One region of the Bradyrhizobium sp. ma5 genome, then DNA from elsewhere that is predicted to be linked to it. Evidence: predicted binding sites of a transcription regulator. Region 1 holds the regulator's gene; each other region holds the start of a gene.
What was found. The regulator PhoB, encoded in region 1, activates phosphate uptake and scavenging genes when phosphate is short. The targets are predictions, from matches to a motif close to TGTCATNNANCTGTCAT.
Positions count from the first base shown of each region.

Region 2: a site for PhoB is predicted at 3,383-3,399, ahead of ACE103_RS24720 (OprO/OprP family phosphate-selective porin). Genes of this name have one in related genera too.
Region 3: a site for PhoB is predicted at 3,096-3,112, ahead of ACE103_RS27815 (UDP-2,3-diacylglucosamine diphosphatase). Genes of this name have one in related genera too.

Region 1 is NZ_CP170156.1:787,506-792,980, reverse strand. It holds gene ACE103_RS03630 (aspartate aminotransferase family protein) at 1-977, opposite strand, end outside; gene ACE103_RS03625 (GcrA family cell cycle regulator) at 1,473-1,985, shown strand; gene phoB (phosphate regulon transcriptional regulator PhoB) at 2,221-2,931, opposite strand; gene phoU (phosphate signaling complex protein PhoU) at 3,062-3,778, opposite strand; gene pstB (phosphate ABC transporter ATP-binding protein PstB) at 3,790-4,608, opposite strand; gene pstA (phosphate ABC transporter permease PstA) at 4,605-5,450, opposite strand; gene pstC (phosphate ABC transporter permease subunit PstC) at 5,455-5,475, opposite strand, start outside.
Region 2 is NZ_CP170156.1:5,290,022-5,295,496, reverse strand. It holds gene ACE103_RS24730 (zinc-binding alcohol dehydrogenase family protein) at 1-951, opposite strand, end outside; gene ACE103_RS24725 (winged helix-turn-helix transcriptional regulator) at 1,069-1,446, shown strand; gene ACE103_RS24720 (OprO/OprP family phosphate-selective porin) at 1,723-3,321, opposite strand; gene ACE103_RS24715 (DegQ family serine endoprotease) at 3,666-5,024, shown strand; gene ACE103_RS24710 (replication-associated recombination protein A) at 5,021-5,475, shown strand, end outside.
Region 3 is NZ_CP170156.1:5,926,613-5,932,087, reverse strand. It holds gene ACE103_RS27840 (DoxX family membrane protein) at 1-115, opposite strand, end outside; gene ACE103_RS27835 (hypothetical protein) at 136-810, opposite strand; gene ACE103_RS27830 (TetR/AcrR family transcriptional regulator) at 1,038-1,541, shown strand; gene ACE103_RS27825 (Lrp/AsnC ligand binding domain-containing protein) at 1,585-1,830, opposite strand; gene thiD (bifunctional hydroxymethylpyrimidine kinase/phosphomethylpyrimidine kinase) at 2,024-2,821, shown strand; gene ACE103_RS27815 (UDP-2,3-diacylglucosamine diphosphatase) at 3,136-3,948, shown strand; gene ACE103_RS27810 (glycosyltransferase family 4 protein) at 3,945-5,036, shown strand; gene ACE103_RS27805 (threonine/serine dehydratase) at 5,093-5,475, shown strand, end outside.

The sequences.
Region 1 (5,475 bases):
TCCGACAGCACGCCGGGATAGCGGTCGACCGCGGACGCGAGCTTCTGTTTGAGCAGCAGCGACATCTTCTGCACGTGCTCGAAGAAGCCGGGCTTGAGCATGACGTCAAGCACGGCATTGGCGGCGGCGACCGCGAGCGGATTGCCGCCGAAGGTCGAGCCGTGCGAGCCCGGCGCCATGCCGGCCGCAGCCTGCGCGGTCGCCAGCACCGCGCCGATCGGGAAACCGCCGCCGAGCGCCTTGGCCAGCGACATCACGTCCGGCGTGACACCGGTGCGCTTGTAGGCGAACAGCTCGCCGGTGCGGCCCATGCCGGTCTGCACCTCGTCGAAGGCGAGCAGCAGGCCGTGCTCGTCGCACAGCGCGCGCAGCGCCTTGAAGAACGCCTGCGGCGCCGAGCGCACGCCGCCCTCGCCCTGCACCGGCTCGATCAGGATGCCGGCGGTGTGGGGACCGATCGCCTTCTTCACCGCCTCGATGTCGCCGTGCGGCACCTGGTCGAAGCCGTCCATCGGCGGGCCGAAGCCTTCGAGATATTTCGCCGAGCCGGTCGCAGCCAGCGTGCCCAGCGTGCGGCCGTGGAAGGCGCCTTCGAAGGTGATGATGCGGTAGCGCTCGGGATGGCCCTTGGAGAAGTGATAGTGGCGGACCAGCTTGATCACGCCCTCCATCGCTTCCGCGCCGGAATTGCAGAAGAACACCAAGTCGGCAAAGCTCTGCTCGCACAGCCGCGCGGCCAGCACCTCGCCGTCCGGGCTCTTGAACAGGTTCGACATGTGCCAGAGCTTGGTCGCCTGCTCCTGCAGCGCCTTGACCAGATGCGGATGCGCATGTCCGAGCGCGTTCACCGCGACACCCGAGGTGAAATCGAGATAGCGGTCGCCGTTGGTTGCGATCAGCCAGGCGCCCTCGCCGCGCTCGAAGCCGAGATCGACCCGGGCGAAGACGGGGAGCAGATGCGACGAGGCGTTGGTCATGGCGTTCACTGCCGTTTTAAAGCCGTCAATTGCTGCGCGCCTTGACGCCAACGCAGCAACCGCCAGCTTCGGAAAACAAAACGGCCGCCTTTGCGGGCGGCACGTGTGGGTCATTCTATGCGGCGGCCGGTCAGTGTCAATCGCCAGGAGCCGGCCTTTGCCGGCCTTCCTGCAATGCGAAACCAGCGCAATCCGGAGCATTCCGGTGCGGTGGAAAAGCCTCATAGCAATGCTTAACTTTGTGGGAACATGTGGACGCACGGCCGCGGACTCTTGCGCCAGAGTCACGCCATATTGTAGCGTTTGGCCTGTCGGGTACGACATCTCGTGCGGCAGTACTGGACCCTCTAAGTAGCCTTCGTTCTCGCGTAAACGTTCGGGCGCAACACCGTGCCCGGCGAGGGCTAAGGGATTCTGGCCGCAGGGATATTTGTCCAGATTGGCTCGCAGCGCCGCTCCGATGAGTGGCCGGCGCCATGCGAAAGGAAGAATGTGATGACTGTATTGACATGGTCCGACGATCGCGTCGAGCAGCTGAAGAAGCTCTGGGAATCCGGCCTCTCGGCCAGCCAGATCGCGGCGGAACTTGGCAATGTGACGCGAAACGCCGTGATCGGCAAAGTGCATCGGCTCGGACTCTCCGGCCGCGCCAAGGCTCCCTCCACGGCTGCGCCGCGGCAGCGCAAGGCCCGCCCCGCCCAGCACATGATGCGGGTGGCGCGCCCGGTCTCGCGCGGCAACACCGCCCTTGCGCATGCCTTCGAGGTCGAGATGGAGCCGGATCCGATCTCCTTCGACAACGTGGTGCCGATGAGCCAGCGGCTGTCGCTGCTCGAGCTCAACGAGGCCACATGCCATTGGCCGGTCGGCGATCCCTCGAGCCCGGAATTCTTCTTCTGCGGCGGCAAGGCGCTCGGCGGCCTGCCCTATTGCGCGCACCACTCGCGCGTCGCCTATCAGCCGGCCGGCGATCGCCGCCGGCCGTCGGCGAAGCCACAGATCAAGTAAGCACTCGGGAAACTGCCTGGACTGCAAAAACAAATCCCCGCGAAAGCGGGGATTTTTTTGTGGCTCGTAGCCCGGATACATCCACCGCGTCGTCCCGGCGAAAGCCGGGACCCATACGCCGCGGCCGACGCAATCGGCAAGCGACCAGACGGCTTTCTAACAACACCCATCGTGGTTATGGGTCCCGGCTTTCGCCGGGACGACGCCGTGTTGTGGTTTGCGATCGCCTGCCAGCCTACGGCTGCGGCTCGGCCTTCGCGAAGCGATCGTCGAGCGCGTAGCCGGCGCCGCGCACGGTGCGGATCGGATCCTGCTCGCGGCCCGGATTGAGCAGCTTGCGCAGGCGGCCGATATGCACGTCGACGGTACGCTCATCGATATAGATGTCGCGGCCCCAGACGCTGTCGAGCAGCTGCTCGCGGCTGAACACGCGGCCGGGATGTTCGAGGAAGAATTCGAGCAGCCGATACTCGGTCGGACCGAGATCGATCGGACGTCCCGAGCGCGCCACGCGGCGCTTCTCGCGGTCGAGCTCGATGTCGCCATAGGTCAGCACGGTCGCAAGCCGCTCCGGGCTCGCACGACGCAGCAGGCCCTTCACCCGCGCCAGCAGTTCCGGCACCGAGAACGGCTTGACGATGTAGTCGTCGGCGCCGGTGGCAAGCCCGCGCACGCGCTCGCTCTCCTCGCCGCGCGCGGTCAGCATGATGATCGGAAGCTGCTTGGTCTCGGGCCGCGCCCGCAGGCGGCGGCACAGCTCGATGCCGGACAGGCCCGGCAGCATCCAGTCCAGCACCACGAGGTCGGGAACGCGCTCCTTCAGGCGGGTATCGGCATCGTCGCCGCGCCCCACCGTTTCGACATCGTAGCCTTCCGCATCGAGGTTGTAGCGCAACAATGTCGTCAGCGCTTCCTCGTCTTCGACTACCAGAATGCGTGCGCTCATCGGTTTAAGTTCTCTCTCTGTGATGATCCGTTGCCCAGACGCAAACCGAAACGCTTACTTTCCTGAGCACAACCCCCGCGGAAACGACTTGTCGTGAAGACAATCCGGCTCCGCGCCTGCGGATCATGTCCTAGGTACCCGGCACCGTGGTGGCAAAGTTGGTCATGTCGCCCTTCGGGCGCTTGTCGGTGATCTGCTGGCCCTCGATCATGTAGAACACCGTCTCGGCGATGTTGGTGGCGTGATCGCCGATCCGCTCGATGTTCTTGGCGCAGAACATCAGATGGATACAGAACGAGATGTTGCGCGGATCCTCCATCATGTAGGTCAAGAGCTCGCGGAACAGCGAGGTGCAGATCGCATCGACCTCCTCGTCACCCTTCCAGACGTTCATCGCCGCCGGCAGATCGTGCGCGGCATAGGCGTCGAGCACCGACTTGACCTGCGACAGCACGAGGTCGGTCATGTGCTCCAGGCCGCGGATCAGCTTCAGCGGCTGGAAATCGCTCTCCAGCGCCGCGACGCGCTTGCCCATGTTCTTGGCGAGGTCGCCGATCCGCTCGAGGTCGGTGGCGACGCGCATCGCGCTGACGATTTCGCGCAGGTCGATCGCCATCGGCTGGCGGCGGGCGATCGTCAGCACCGCGCGCTCTTCGATGACGCGCTGCAGATTGTCGATCTCGATGTCGGCGGCGACCACGCGCTTGCCGAGCGCGACGTCGCGACGGATCAGCGCGTCGACCGACTCGGTGATCATCCGCTCGACGAGGCCGCCCATCTCGGCGACCAGGCGAGTCAACTCCTGCAGGTCGCTGTCGAATGCCTTGGCGGTATGTTCAGAAGCCATCTTGTATCTCCTCAGCCGAACCGGCCGGTGATGTAATCCTGAGTCCGTCGATCGCTCGGCGAGGTGAATATCTTGTTGGTGTCGTCGAACTCGATCAGCTCGCCGAGATACATGAAGGCGGTCTTGTCGGAGACGCGCGCCGCCTGCTGCATGTTGTGGGTAACGATCGCGATCGTGTAGTCCTCTGAGAGTTCCTGGATCAGCTCCTCGACCTTGGCGGTCGAGATCGGATCGAGCGCCGAGCACGGCTCGTCGAACAGGATCACCTCGGGCCGCACCGCCACGGTGCGCGCGATGCACAGGCGCTGCTGCTGGCCGCCGGAGAGCGACAGGCCGGAGGCGTTCAGCTTGTCCTTGACCTCGTTCCACAGCGCGCCGCCGCGCAGCGCCTTCTCGACCCGATCGTCCATCTCGGACTTCGAGATCTTCTCGTAGAGGCGGATGCCGAAGGCGATGTTCTCGTAGATCGTCATCGGGAACGGCGTCGGCTTCTGGAACACCATACCGACCCGCGCGCGCAGCAAATTGAGGTCGAGCTTGGGATCGAGAATGTTGGTCTGGTCCAGCATCAGCTGGCCGACCGCGCGCTGGCCCGGATAAAGGTCGTACATCCGGTTGAAGATCCGCAGCAGGGTCGACTTGCCGCAGCCCGACGGGCCGATGAACGCCGTGACGCGGTTGGTGCCGAGCGTCAGGTTGATGTTCTTCAGCGCGTGGTGCTCGCCGTAATAGAAGTTGAGGTTGCGCACCGTGACTTTCGGCGGCGCTTCCGGCAGCGGAACCTGGGGAACGTGGCTCGCGACGGTCGTGGAGACGGAAAGCTCGGTCATTTTGTGGCCCTTTCGGCACCAAGGATACGCGCGCCGATATTCAGCGCGAGCACAGTGAAGGTGATGAGCAGCGCACCGCTCCACGCCAGCTCTTTCCAGTAGGCGTAGGGGCTCTGCACGAAGTTGTTGATGGTCACCGGCAGGTTGGCCATCGTCTTGGTCAAATCCCAGCTGAAGAACTGGTTCGACAGCGCGGTGAACAGCAGCGGCGCGGTTTCACCGGCGACACGGGCGGTCGCCAGCAGCACGCCGGTGATCAAGCCGCTACGCGCAGCACGATAAGCGATCCGCTTGATCACCAGCGAACGCGGCAGGCCGAGCGCGGAGGCTGCCTCGCGCAGCGGATTGGGCACCAGCAGCAGCATGTCTTCGGTGGTGCGCACCACGACCGGGATCACGATCACGGCGAGCGCGAGCGCACCCGCAATCGCCGAGAAGCCGCGCATCGGCACCACCACCGCACCATAGATAAACAAGCCGATGATGATCGAGGGCGCGCTGAGCAGGATGTCGTTGATGAAGCGGATCACCGAGGTGAGCTTGTCGTGCTTCCCGTATTCGGCGAGGTAGGTGCCGGCGAACAGGCCGAGCGGCGCGCCGATGCCAACGCCGATCACGGTCATGATGACCGAGCCGACAATGGCGTTGAGCAGGCCGCCGTCGGTCGAACCGGGCGGCGGCGTGTTCTGGGTGAACAGCTGCACGCTGAGGCCGGCAAGGCCGTTATAGAGCAGCGTGAACAGGATCAGCGCCAGCCAGGTGACGCCGAACAGCGCCGCACCGACACAGAGTGCGCGAATGACGATGTCGCTGCGACGGCGGGATTTGTAGATCGGGTTCATGGCGCTATTTCCCCGCCTTCTTTTC
Region 2 (5,475 bases), 4.5 Mb from region 1:
CTTGAGGTTGGCGGCGTTGATGGTGCCAAAGGTCTGGTCGAGCGTGGTGCGCAGCACGCCCTTGTCGATCAGGTCGGCCACGTCGTTGAGCAGATGGTGCTGCGCAATCATGTCGGGTGTCTGGAACGAGGAGCGCGTGAACATCGATTCCCAGTGCACCGACACCGCCTTGCCCTTGAACGCGGCGACGTTGAATTCCGCGGGATCGTCGATCAGGCCGAACTTGCCCTGCGGTGCAATGAAGTCGGCGATCGACTTGTAGTGCTGGTCAGTGAAGGTGAGGCTGGCGACGAGGCCGACCGGCGGCAGCCTCAAGCTCTCGATCTGCTCCTTCATCGGCTGCGAGTGATCGATCACCGCATGCGCGCCGAGATCGCGGCACCACTTCTGAGACTCCGGCCGCGTCGCGGTCGCAACCACCGTCAGCCCGGTGAGGCGGCGCGCGAGCTGGATCAGGATTGAGCCGACGCCGCCGGCGCCACCGGTGATCAACAGCGTGCGCGGATCGAGGCTCTTGCCCGGCACCGCGCCGAGTCGGTCGAACAGCAGCTCCCATGCGGTGATCGAGGTCAGGGGCAGGGCGGCGGCCTGCGCGAATGACAACGATGCAGGTTTGTTGCCGACGATCCGCTCGTCGACCAGATGAAATTCCGAATTGGTGCCCTGGCGCTGGATCGAGCCCGCGTAGAACACCTCATCGCCGGGCTTGAAGAGCGAGACGTCGGGCCCGACCGCGTCGACCACGCCGGCCGCATCGAAGCCGAGGATCTTGTAGCTGCCGTCGGTCGGCGCAGCGCGCTTGCGCACCTTGTAGTCGACCGGGTTGGCCGAGATGGCCTTCACCGCGACGCGGATGTCGCGCCCCTTCGGTTCGGGCTTGGCGATCTCGAAATCGACGAGCGAATCCGCCGCCTCGATCGGCAGCGATTTTTGGTATCCGACGGCCTTCATGCCTGGTCTCCGTGGTGGGCGATTGCCTGCCGTCTAACTGTCGCGCTAGCGTCCGTTTGGCAAGTACTGTAAAATCAGGGAACTAGTCCCTGTTTGTATACTATTGGGAAATTACCGATGAAACGGAAGAATTTTGCGCGCCGGCCGGGCTGCGCGGTCGAGGCGGCGCTCGACCTGATCGACGGCAAATGGAAGGGCGTGATCCTTTATCACCTGCAGGCCGGCACCCAGCGCTTCGGCGAGCTGCGGCGGCGGATGCCCGGCATCACCCAGCGCATGCTGACCAAACAGCTGCGGGCGCTCGAGGACGACGGCCTCGTGACCCGTAAGGTCTACGCCGAGGTGCCGCCGCGGGTCGAATACACGCTCTCCGAACTCGGCGAGAGCCTGCGTCCGGTGATCGATATTTTGAAAGCCTGGGGCGAGGGCCATCAGGAACGGTTGTCCTGCGCGCCGGCGCCGGAAGTCGTTGTGAAGAAGAAGCGCGCGGCCTGAAGCATCAGGTGCGCTTGAATCGGCCACGCCGCAAACTCTGCTGCACCTCTCCCGCTTGCGGGGGAGGTCGCATCGCATTTCATGCGATGCGGGTGGGGGCTCTTTCCACAATGTGACTCGCGGAGAGAGCCCCCACCCTGGCCCTCCCCCGCAAGCGGGAGAGGGAACGCAGTTCCGATGCCGCTACGTTTCGATGATCTCAGGCACTTCATAGCAATGAAAGCCGGGAGCGATGTCGCTCCCGGCCTTCGTTTGTTGACGACTGATCAGGTCGCGTCAGAACGCAACCTGGGTGCGCAGTGCGACCGCGTCGAACTTCGAACCGGCATCCGCAGGCGAGGTCGCCGAAGCCTGCTTGGCGACGTCGCCGTGCAGGTAGTTCAGCATGAAGCGGACATTGTTGTTGACGTACCAGTTCAGCGCGGCGGTGTAGACGGTCTGCCGTCCGCCCGCGATGCCGACGGCCTGGCCGACCTGGTCGTTGAGGTTCATCGTGCTGACGCGGCCCGCGATTTCCCACGCGCCGATGCCGCCGCCGGCAAGCGAGAACGGATCGTGCGGCTTGATGCCGCCATAGGAAGCCGTGGCCGGGTTGTAGGCGTGGTTCTCGCCGGTCAGCACGTAGCCGACCTGCGCGTAACCGCCGTCGAATTTCAGGCTCGGCGCGCCGAACGGCGGCAGCCCGGTATTCGCAGAGCGGTCGACATTGAACCAATAGTACTCGCCCTGCGCGATGAACGGGCCGTAGGTCGCGGCCGCCTCGACGCCGTAGACCTGAGCGCCCGAGACGTTGGCGATCGCGCCGGTCGAGATCAGCGTCGTGGGGTCGATGCGCAGCTCGGGCCGGTCGTTCAGCGTGAGCGTCTGCGCCTGCGTCAGCTGATTGCGCGGCGGCTGCACCAGCCATTCCGCATCGGCGCCGATATGCACCGAATAGTCCTTGCCGCTGATCGGATTGCCGGCGACGCGGACCACCGCGCCATACTGCTCCGATGACCCCGCCGGGGTGACGCTGGAGGCCGAGTGAATCTGGCCGGTGGTCGGTCCGGTGGCATAGCCGCCGAGCCAGAGCTGGTCGTTCCACCAGCGGGTGCCGATGGCGGAACGGAAGTCGCCGGCCGCGACGTTCTGCGCGATGATGCCGGCCGAGGCGCGCTCCATGAACAGGATGTCGTTGGAACTGGTCGACTCGTCCATGGTCCAGAGCAGGTCCATGATGCCGCCTTCGATCGCCATCTTGCCGCCGAACGGCTTCAAGCCGGTGTAGCTCAGATACGCATTCTCGACGCCGGAGGTGCCGCCGCCCGGCAGCGATCCCGGTGCCGCACCGCCGAAGCCGTCGGACGAGCCGCCGAAGTCGTAGACCAGCGCGTAATTCCAGTCGCCGAAGAATTTGCCGATGATGCCGATGCGGGCGCGGCGCAGGTTCTCGCCGCTGTCGAGCTTCTGCGGCGAGGTGGCTGCGGTGTTCGGACGATAGTCGTAGCCGCCGACATCCCAGTGCACGCGGCTCGTGATCGCGACGCAGTTCTGTTCATCCGCAGTGCAGATCGTCGGCCGGTTGTTCGGCATCGTCACCACGACGCCGGACGGCGCGACCGGGCCCTTGACCGGGATCGCTGCGTTGGCGCTTGCGACCCGCGCGGCCTTGGCATCGGCCGCCTTCGCGTTGGCGTTTGCGCTGGCAGCGGTCGCGGTATTGGCATTGGTCTGCTTCTGCAGCTTGTCGAGCTTCTGCTCGAGCATCTTCAGCTGCTGCTTCAGCAGCGCGATCTCCGCGTCGCTGCCGCCTCCGGCCGATTGCGAATAGGCCGGCGAGGCGGCGAGCGCCCCTGCAAGCCCGATGGCGATTGCACCAACTTTTGTCGCACCCATTGTGCACCCCTGTTGTGTTTGAATTCCCCACTCACTCACTGAAACGTCCTAGGAGTTGATCGTGACTGACACACGACAGCGCCGCCTGGCATCGCAGTTCCGCTTGTTGTCCGCGGGCAACAAGCGGAGCGGCGCAGTGAGATGACAATCATCATAGAAGTTTGGCGGCGCGCTTCAACGCGGCTACCGGCGGTTTTGCACCGGTCCGGCGGGGGCCAGTTATCCCGCCGGGCGCCCTTCAATTGCCCGGCGAACACGCCTATATTCCGGCGTTTCCACGAGAGGTGAGAATGCTCCGACCTGTCCGCTTCGCTGCCATATCCGCTCTGTGCACATTGGCTTTCATGGGGAATCTGTCCCCGGCCGCGGCCCAGGACCGCCGCGTGCCGTCCTCGCAGGCCGAGCTTCAATTGTCCTACGCGCCAATCGTGCAGCGGGTGCAGCCGGCGGTGGTCAATGTCTACGCCGCCAAGACGGTGCAGAACCGCAATCCGTTTCTGGACGATCCGGTCTTCCGCCGCTTCTTCGGCGTCCCGGGGCAGCAGCCCGAGCAGATGCAGCGCTCGCTCGGCTCCGGCGTGATGGTCGACGGCTCCGGCCTTGTGGTCACAAACAATCACGTGATCGAGGGCGCCGACCAGGTGAAGGTCTCGCTCGCCGACAAGCGCGAATACGAGGCCGAGATCGTGCTGAAGGACAGCCGCACCGACCTTGCGGTGCTGCGGCTGAAGGGCACCAACAAGGAGAAGTTCGCGACGCTCGACTTCGCCAATTCGGATCAGTTGCAGGTCGGCGACGTCGTGCTGGCGATCGGCAATCCGTTCGGCGTCGGCCAGACCGTGACGCACGGCATCATCTCGGCGCTGGCGCGCACTCAAGTCGGGATCACGGATTATCAATTCTTCATTCAGACCGACGCCGCGATCAATCCCGGCAATTCGGGCGGCGCGCTGGTCGACATGACCGGACGGCTCGCCGGCATCAACACCGCGATCTTCTCGCGCTCCGGTGGCTCCCAAGGCATCGGCTTCGCGATCCCCGCCAACATGGTGCGGGTGGTGGTGGCCTCCGCCAAGAGCGGCGGCAAGGCGGTGAAGCGGCCATGGCTCGGTGCGCGGCTGCAGGCGGTCACGCCGGAGATCGCCGAGACGCTCGGGCTGAAGCTCCCGACCGGCGCGCTGGTCGCCAATGTCGCGCCGAACAGCCCGGCGGCGAAGGCCGGGCTCAAACTGTCCGATCTGATCGTCGGGATCGACGGCACGCCGATCGACGATCCCAACGCGTTCGACTACCGCTTCGCCACCCGTCCGCTCGGCGGCAACGCGGAGATCGAGGTGCAGCGCGCCGGCAAGCCGGTGAAGCTCACCGTGCCGCTGGAGACCGCGCCCGACACCAACCGCGACGAGATCGTGCTGACCGCGCGTTCGCCATTCCAGGGCGCCAAGGTCGCCAACATCTCACCGGCGCTGGCCGATGAGCTGCATCTCGACGCCGGCGCGGAGGGCGTCGTCGTCACCGAGCTCGCCGACGACGGCACAGCCGCCAATGTCGGCTTCCAGAAGGGCGATATCATCCTCGCCGTCAACAATGAGAAGATCGTGCGCACCAGCGACCTCGATAAGGTATCGAAAGCGGGGTCGCGGATCTGGCGCATCACGCTGGTGCGCGGCGGCCAGCAGATCAACGTGACGCTCGGCGGATGAGCCCAAAACAACCGCGCGAGGCCAGCAACCTGTTCGCCGCGGCGGGGATGGAGCAGGACGCGCCACACCCGCTGCCGGACCGGCTGCGCCCGCGCACGCTGGCCGACGTCGTCGGCCAGGATCACATCCTCGGCCCCGACGGCGCGCTGACCCGCATGCTGGAGACCCGCACGCTGGGCTCGCTGGTGTTCTGGGGACCGCCCGGCACCGGCAAGACCACCGTGGCGCGGCTTCTGGCCGATGCCACCGAGCTGCATTTCGAGCAGATATCCGCGGTGTTCTCCGGCGTCGCTGACCTGAAGAAGGCGTTCGATGCCGCGCGGGCCCGGCGCGAGACCGGCAAGGGCACGCTGCTGTTCGTCGACGAGGTGCACAGGTTCAACCGCGCGCAGCAGGATTCCTTCCTGCCGGTGATGGAGGACGGCACCGTGGTGCTGGTCGGCGCCACCAC
Region 3 (5,475 bases), 4.0 Mb from region 1:
GTGCCGCCATGTGGTCGAGGAACGGCTTCGGGCCGGCGATCTTGGCCCCGCCGGCAAGGATGAACAGCAATGCAAGCAGGCTTCGTCCGGCAATCGTGACCATCGTGATCGGCATCGGGGGATCCTCCGGGCTTGTTATTGGTTGTTTTGACCGTGGCTTCTGGCCTGTGAAGCGAACAGGACGGCGGACAGGATGAAGGCAAAGACGAAGAAGATCGTCCGTCCCAGGACCAGCGCCTTCGCCTGCTCCACCGGCGTGACCGAGATCAGCACCCCGAACGGGATGTAGCACCACAGCACAACGGCGATGGTCCTGCCGAGCCTGCCGAACTGCAGGAAGCCGAACGAGAACAGCAAGACTGCGAGATAGCTGGCGTGAAACTTGACCTGGGAAGCGATCATCTGCAGCTCCCCATCGGCCGGCGACAGCGGCAATCCGTTCTGGATCGCATGCACCATGGTCATGATGTGGTGGTTCTCGACGCAATCGAGGATCACCGTGAGCATCATGGAGGCGAGCGCGATGCCCAGCAGATACGGGTCCATGATGGTGCGCAGCCGGGCGGCCAGCACGGTGAAAAACGCGCCGTAGAAGATCATGAAGAGATTATCGAGCCCGAGATTGAGCCGCAGGCCGAACGGCACCAGGGGGGTCCCCAGATATGCGCCATAGGCTTCGACGGAGCGGGCGGTCTGGAAGAAATCCTGCGAACCCTTGGTGGTGAGGATACCGATCACCATGGCTGCGACGGTCGACGCCGCGAGCGTCGCCAGAATCGCGAGCGTGCGGTCCAATCGGCTGATCTGCATGATATAGCTACTCCGTGTGCGTTAAGCCGACTCGTCGAGTTACAAATATCAGCTGCTATCTGAAAGTAGATATCAGATGATATCTGAAAATCAATTGGTATTTGCAAGTTCGGGAGCCCTATCCGTTGCCCAGGCTAAATCGCGAGGAAAGTCAGGCCCGTACCAAGAGTCTCCTGATCGAGGCGGCGCGCGAGGAGATCATCAAGAAGGGGTTTGCGCAGGCCTCCGTGCGCGACATCGCCGACGCCGCCGGATTTTCGCAGGGCGCGTTCTATTCGAATTTTCCCGACAAGGAGGCGATCCTCCTGGAGCTGGTGCAACAGCACCAATCCGAGGAGCGTGCAAAAATCGAAAGCGTATTGGGGCAGACGCCGGGCGAGCCTGCCAAGGTGATGGCGGGCCTCGAAAAATGGGCCGCCACCGCCAATTCGGACCCGGGGTTTGCCGTGCTGGCGATCGAGTTGCAATTGCAGGCGCTGCGCAGCCCGACTTTCGCGCAAGGCTATAACGAACTCAACCGTAAGCACCGCCGCGCGCTCGGCGTGCTGGTGACGCGCCTGTTCGAGGTGCTTGGCAAGCAGGCGCCCGCCGATCCCGTGGAGATCGCTACCGGCTTCATCGCATTGGGCCGCGGCATGGCGCTGTTGTCGAGGGGCGGCGAAGTCAGTCGCAGCGGCCGGATCGTCGTCACGTTCCTGAAGGCGCTGATCGACTCGGCGCCGGCCGCCTAGCGGCGCGCGCCTCGCCAATCGGGCGTGTGTGAAGATCGATGCGCTACTTCGCGCCGAACGCCTTGAAGGTGATGATGGTGAGGGTGTCCTGGATGCCCGGGAGCACCTGAACCTTCTCGTTGATGAAATGGCCGATGTCGGTGTCGTGGTCGACGTAGAACTTGACCAGCAGATCGTAATTGCCCGCGGTGGAATAGATCTCGGACGCAATCTCGGCTTCCGCCAGCGCGTTGGCGACGGTGTAGGACTGGCCGAGCTTGCATTTGATCTGGACGAAGAAAGGAACCATCAAAGTCGTCTCCGGGGATTTCGGCGACTATAGGCCCAAAACGGGCGGTCAAGGCAAGGGGGCAAGGCAACGGGGCAACAAGGCCAACTCGCGGTAAAGTCAGGCGAACTTGCTGCCGATGGGCGGCCGGGCTAGGACAGGCCATGATCCTGTTCGCAACGGTCTCATTCGTCTCAACTGCCGGTGCCGCACAATGACGCCGGTTGCGCTCACCATTGCCGGCTCGGATTCTTCGGGCGGGGCGGGCATCCAGGCCGACCTCAAGAGCTTTGCCGCGCTCGGGGTCTATGGGGCCTCGGCGATCACGGCGCTGACGGCGCAGAACACCACCGGCGTCAGCGGCATCCATCCGGTGCCCGCTTCGTTTGTCACGGCGCAGATCGATGTGGTGTTCTCCGACCTCGACGTCGGCGCGGTCAAGATCGGCATGGTGGCGCAGGCCGAGACCATCGTGGCGATTGCCGACGGGCTGAAACGCTGGGCGCCGCGCCATGTCGTGCTCGATCCCGTGATGGTCGCAACCTCGGGCGATCGGCTGCTCGCCGCCGAGGCGATCGATGCGCTGAAGACCACGCTGTTTCCACTGTCGTCGCTGATCACGCCGAACCTGCCGGAAACGGCGGCGCTGCTGAACGAGCCGGTCGCCTCAAACGAGGCCGACGTCGAGCGACAGGGCAAGCAATTGCTGGCGATGGGATGTCGCGCGGTGTTGGTCAAGGGCGGCCACGGGCACGGTGCCGAGAGCATCGACTATCTGATCGATGGCGAGCGCAGCATCGCGCTCGCAGCGCCACGCATTGCGACCGCCAACACGCACGGCACCGGTTGTTCGCTGTCATCGGCGATCGCAGCCGGACTCGCGAAGGGCGAAGGCATGGAGACCGCCGTGCGCAATGCCAAGGCGTGGATCACTGATGCGATCGCCGCCGCCGATCGCTTCGCCGTCGGACATGGCCACGGGCCGGTGCATCACTTCCACAAATATTATTGAAGCGCGGCCGCTGCGTAGCCCGGATGGAGCGCAGCGGAATCCGGGAACAGACCATCCGCGGATGCAAGACCCCGGATTGCACATCGCTTCCTCCGGGCTACGTGTTCATCGCTGCACGCGCTGTTCCGCCGCGATATGGAGGCAACACAACGCCTGTTCCGCACAGCTTCGTCCACCCATGTCGCCAGATTGTCGCACGCCGCTGTTATCCGCAGGGAAGGGGGCGTGCTGCTGATTCTCGTTAACTGTTAGTGAGGCCTTGGGTCGCGGGGATCGTCATCGCCTTGTCACAGGAATCTGTTAGGTGCACAGGCATGGGAAGTGACTCCTTGAGTGAAGAAAGCCCCGAGCGGCGCTTTCGCACTTTGTTTATCTCCGATGTCCATCTCGGAGCCCGCGGTTCGCAAGCCGACCGCCTGCTGGACTTCCTCCGCTCCCACGATGCTGACACGATCTACCTCGTTGGTGATATCGTCGACGGCTGGGCGCTGAAGTCGAACTGGCATTGGCCGCAGACCCACAATGATTTCGTGCAGAAGATGCTGCGCAAGGCGCGCAAGGGTGCCAAGGTGATTTACGTCCCGGGCAACCACGACGAGTTCCTGCGCAAATATTACGGCACTCATTTCGGCGGCATCGACGTGGTGGAGAACACCGTTCACACCGGCGCCGACGGCAAGCGCTACCTCGTGATCCACGGCGACATCTTCGATCTCGTGGTGCAGAACGCGCGCTGGCTCGCCCATCTCGGCGACAAGGCCTACGACTTCGCGATCCAGATGAACCGCTTCGTCAACTTCTTCCGCAAGATGTTCGGCGTGCCGTACTGGTCGCTGTCGCAATGGGCCAAGCTGAAGGTCAAGAAGGCGGTGAACTATATCGGCGCATTCGAGGCGACGCTTGCAGGCGAAGCGCGGCGTCACGGCTGCGACGGCGTGATCTGCGGCCACATCCATTATGCGACGATTCATGACGAGCAGGGCATCCGCTACATGAATTGCGGCGACTGGGTCGAGAGCTGCACGGCGCTCGCCGAGCATGAGGACGGCCATTTCGAGATCATCACCTGGACCGACCCGGTGCGCCGGATCGCGCCAGTTCCGCGAGTGACGGCACGCGCTGCATGACGCATATCCTGGTCGCGACCGATGCGTGGCATCCCCAGGTCAACGGGGTTGTCCGCACGCTGACCATGATGGCACAGGCGGCGAAATCGCTCGGCGTCGAGGTGAGCTTCCTGACGCCGGACGAGTTCCGCACCTTCGCGATGCCGAGCTATCGCGACCTCCGGCTTGCGCTGCCGTACCAGGCCAAGGTCGCAAGCCTGATCGAGGCGGCCAAGCCCGACAGCATCCATATTGCGACCGAAGGCCCGATCGGGCTGTCGGTCCGCCGCTATTGCCGCAAGCACGGCCTGCCGTTCACGACAAGCTTCCACACCCGCTTTCCCGAATACGTCTCGGCACGGACGCCGGTCCCCGAGGCCTGGGTGTGGCGCGCGCTGCGCTGGTTCCACCGGCCGAGCCGGGCGGTGATGGCCGCGACCCCGGCGCTGGCCGCCGAATTGCGCCAGCGCGGCTTCCGCAACGTGGTGCTGTGGTCGCGCGGCGTCGACACCGCACTGTTCCATCCGCGCGATGTCGATCTCTGCTTGCCGCAGCCGGTCTATCTAAGCGTCGGCCGGGTGGCGGTGGAGAAGAACCTCGAGGCGTTCCTCGATCTCGACCTGCCCGGCACCAAAATCGTGGTCGGCGACGGCCCGGCGCGGGCGGCGCTGGAGCGGAAATATCCGGAGACCGTCTTCCTCGGCGCCCGCCATGGGGAAGAATTGGCCGAAATCTATGCCGCGGCCGATGTGTTCGTTTTCCCCAGCCGCACCGATACGTTCGGTTTGGTGCTGCTCGAGGCGCTGGCCAGTGGCCTGCCGGTTGCCGCTTTTCCGGTCACCGGCCCCCGCGACGTGATCGGCGCCGCGCCGGTCGGGGTGCTCGACGAGGATCTGCACCACGCCTGCCTGGAGGCGCTCGGCATCTCGCGGCAGGCTTGCGTCGATTTTGCCGCACTCCACACCTGGCAGGCGTCGGCCCGGGTGTTCATCGACCGCTGCATGAACGTCCGCCCCGTCGCGCCCGACGGCGAGGGCGAGGCGTTCGAATTCGGCGCCGAAGAGCATCATTTCGCGGCATTGCCGGCGCCTCAGCCAAACTCACGCTAAACAAGTCACGCTAAAGCGTCTTGCCGGGCTGCCCGCCGCCGCGATACAAATCGTGGATGACGGACATCACTCTCAATCCACCCGTCGCTGCCGCGGACATCGATGCCGCCGCACGGGTGGTCGCGCCGTTCGCGGTGCGCACGCCGCTCCTGACTTTCCCGGTTCTCAACGAACGCGTCGGCACCCAGGTCTTCCTCAAGCCCGAGATGCTGCAACGGACCGGATCGTTCAAGTTCCGCGGCGCCTTCAACAAGCTCGCCTCGATACCGCAGGACAAGCGGAGCGGGGGCGTCGTCGCGTTCTCCTCGGGCAACCATGCCCAGGGCGTTGCCGCGGCGGCAAAGATCCTCAACATGCAGGCGACCATCGTGATGCCTGCGGACTCCCCGATCACCAAGCGCGAGCGGACCAAGTCCTATGGCGCCGAGGTCGTGCTGTA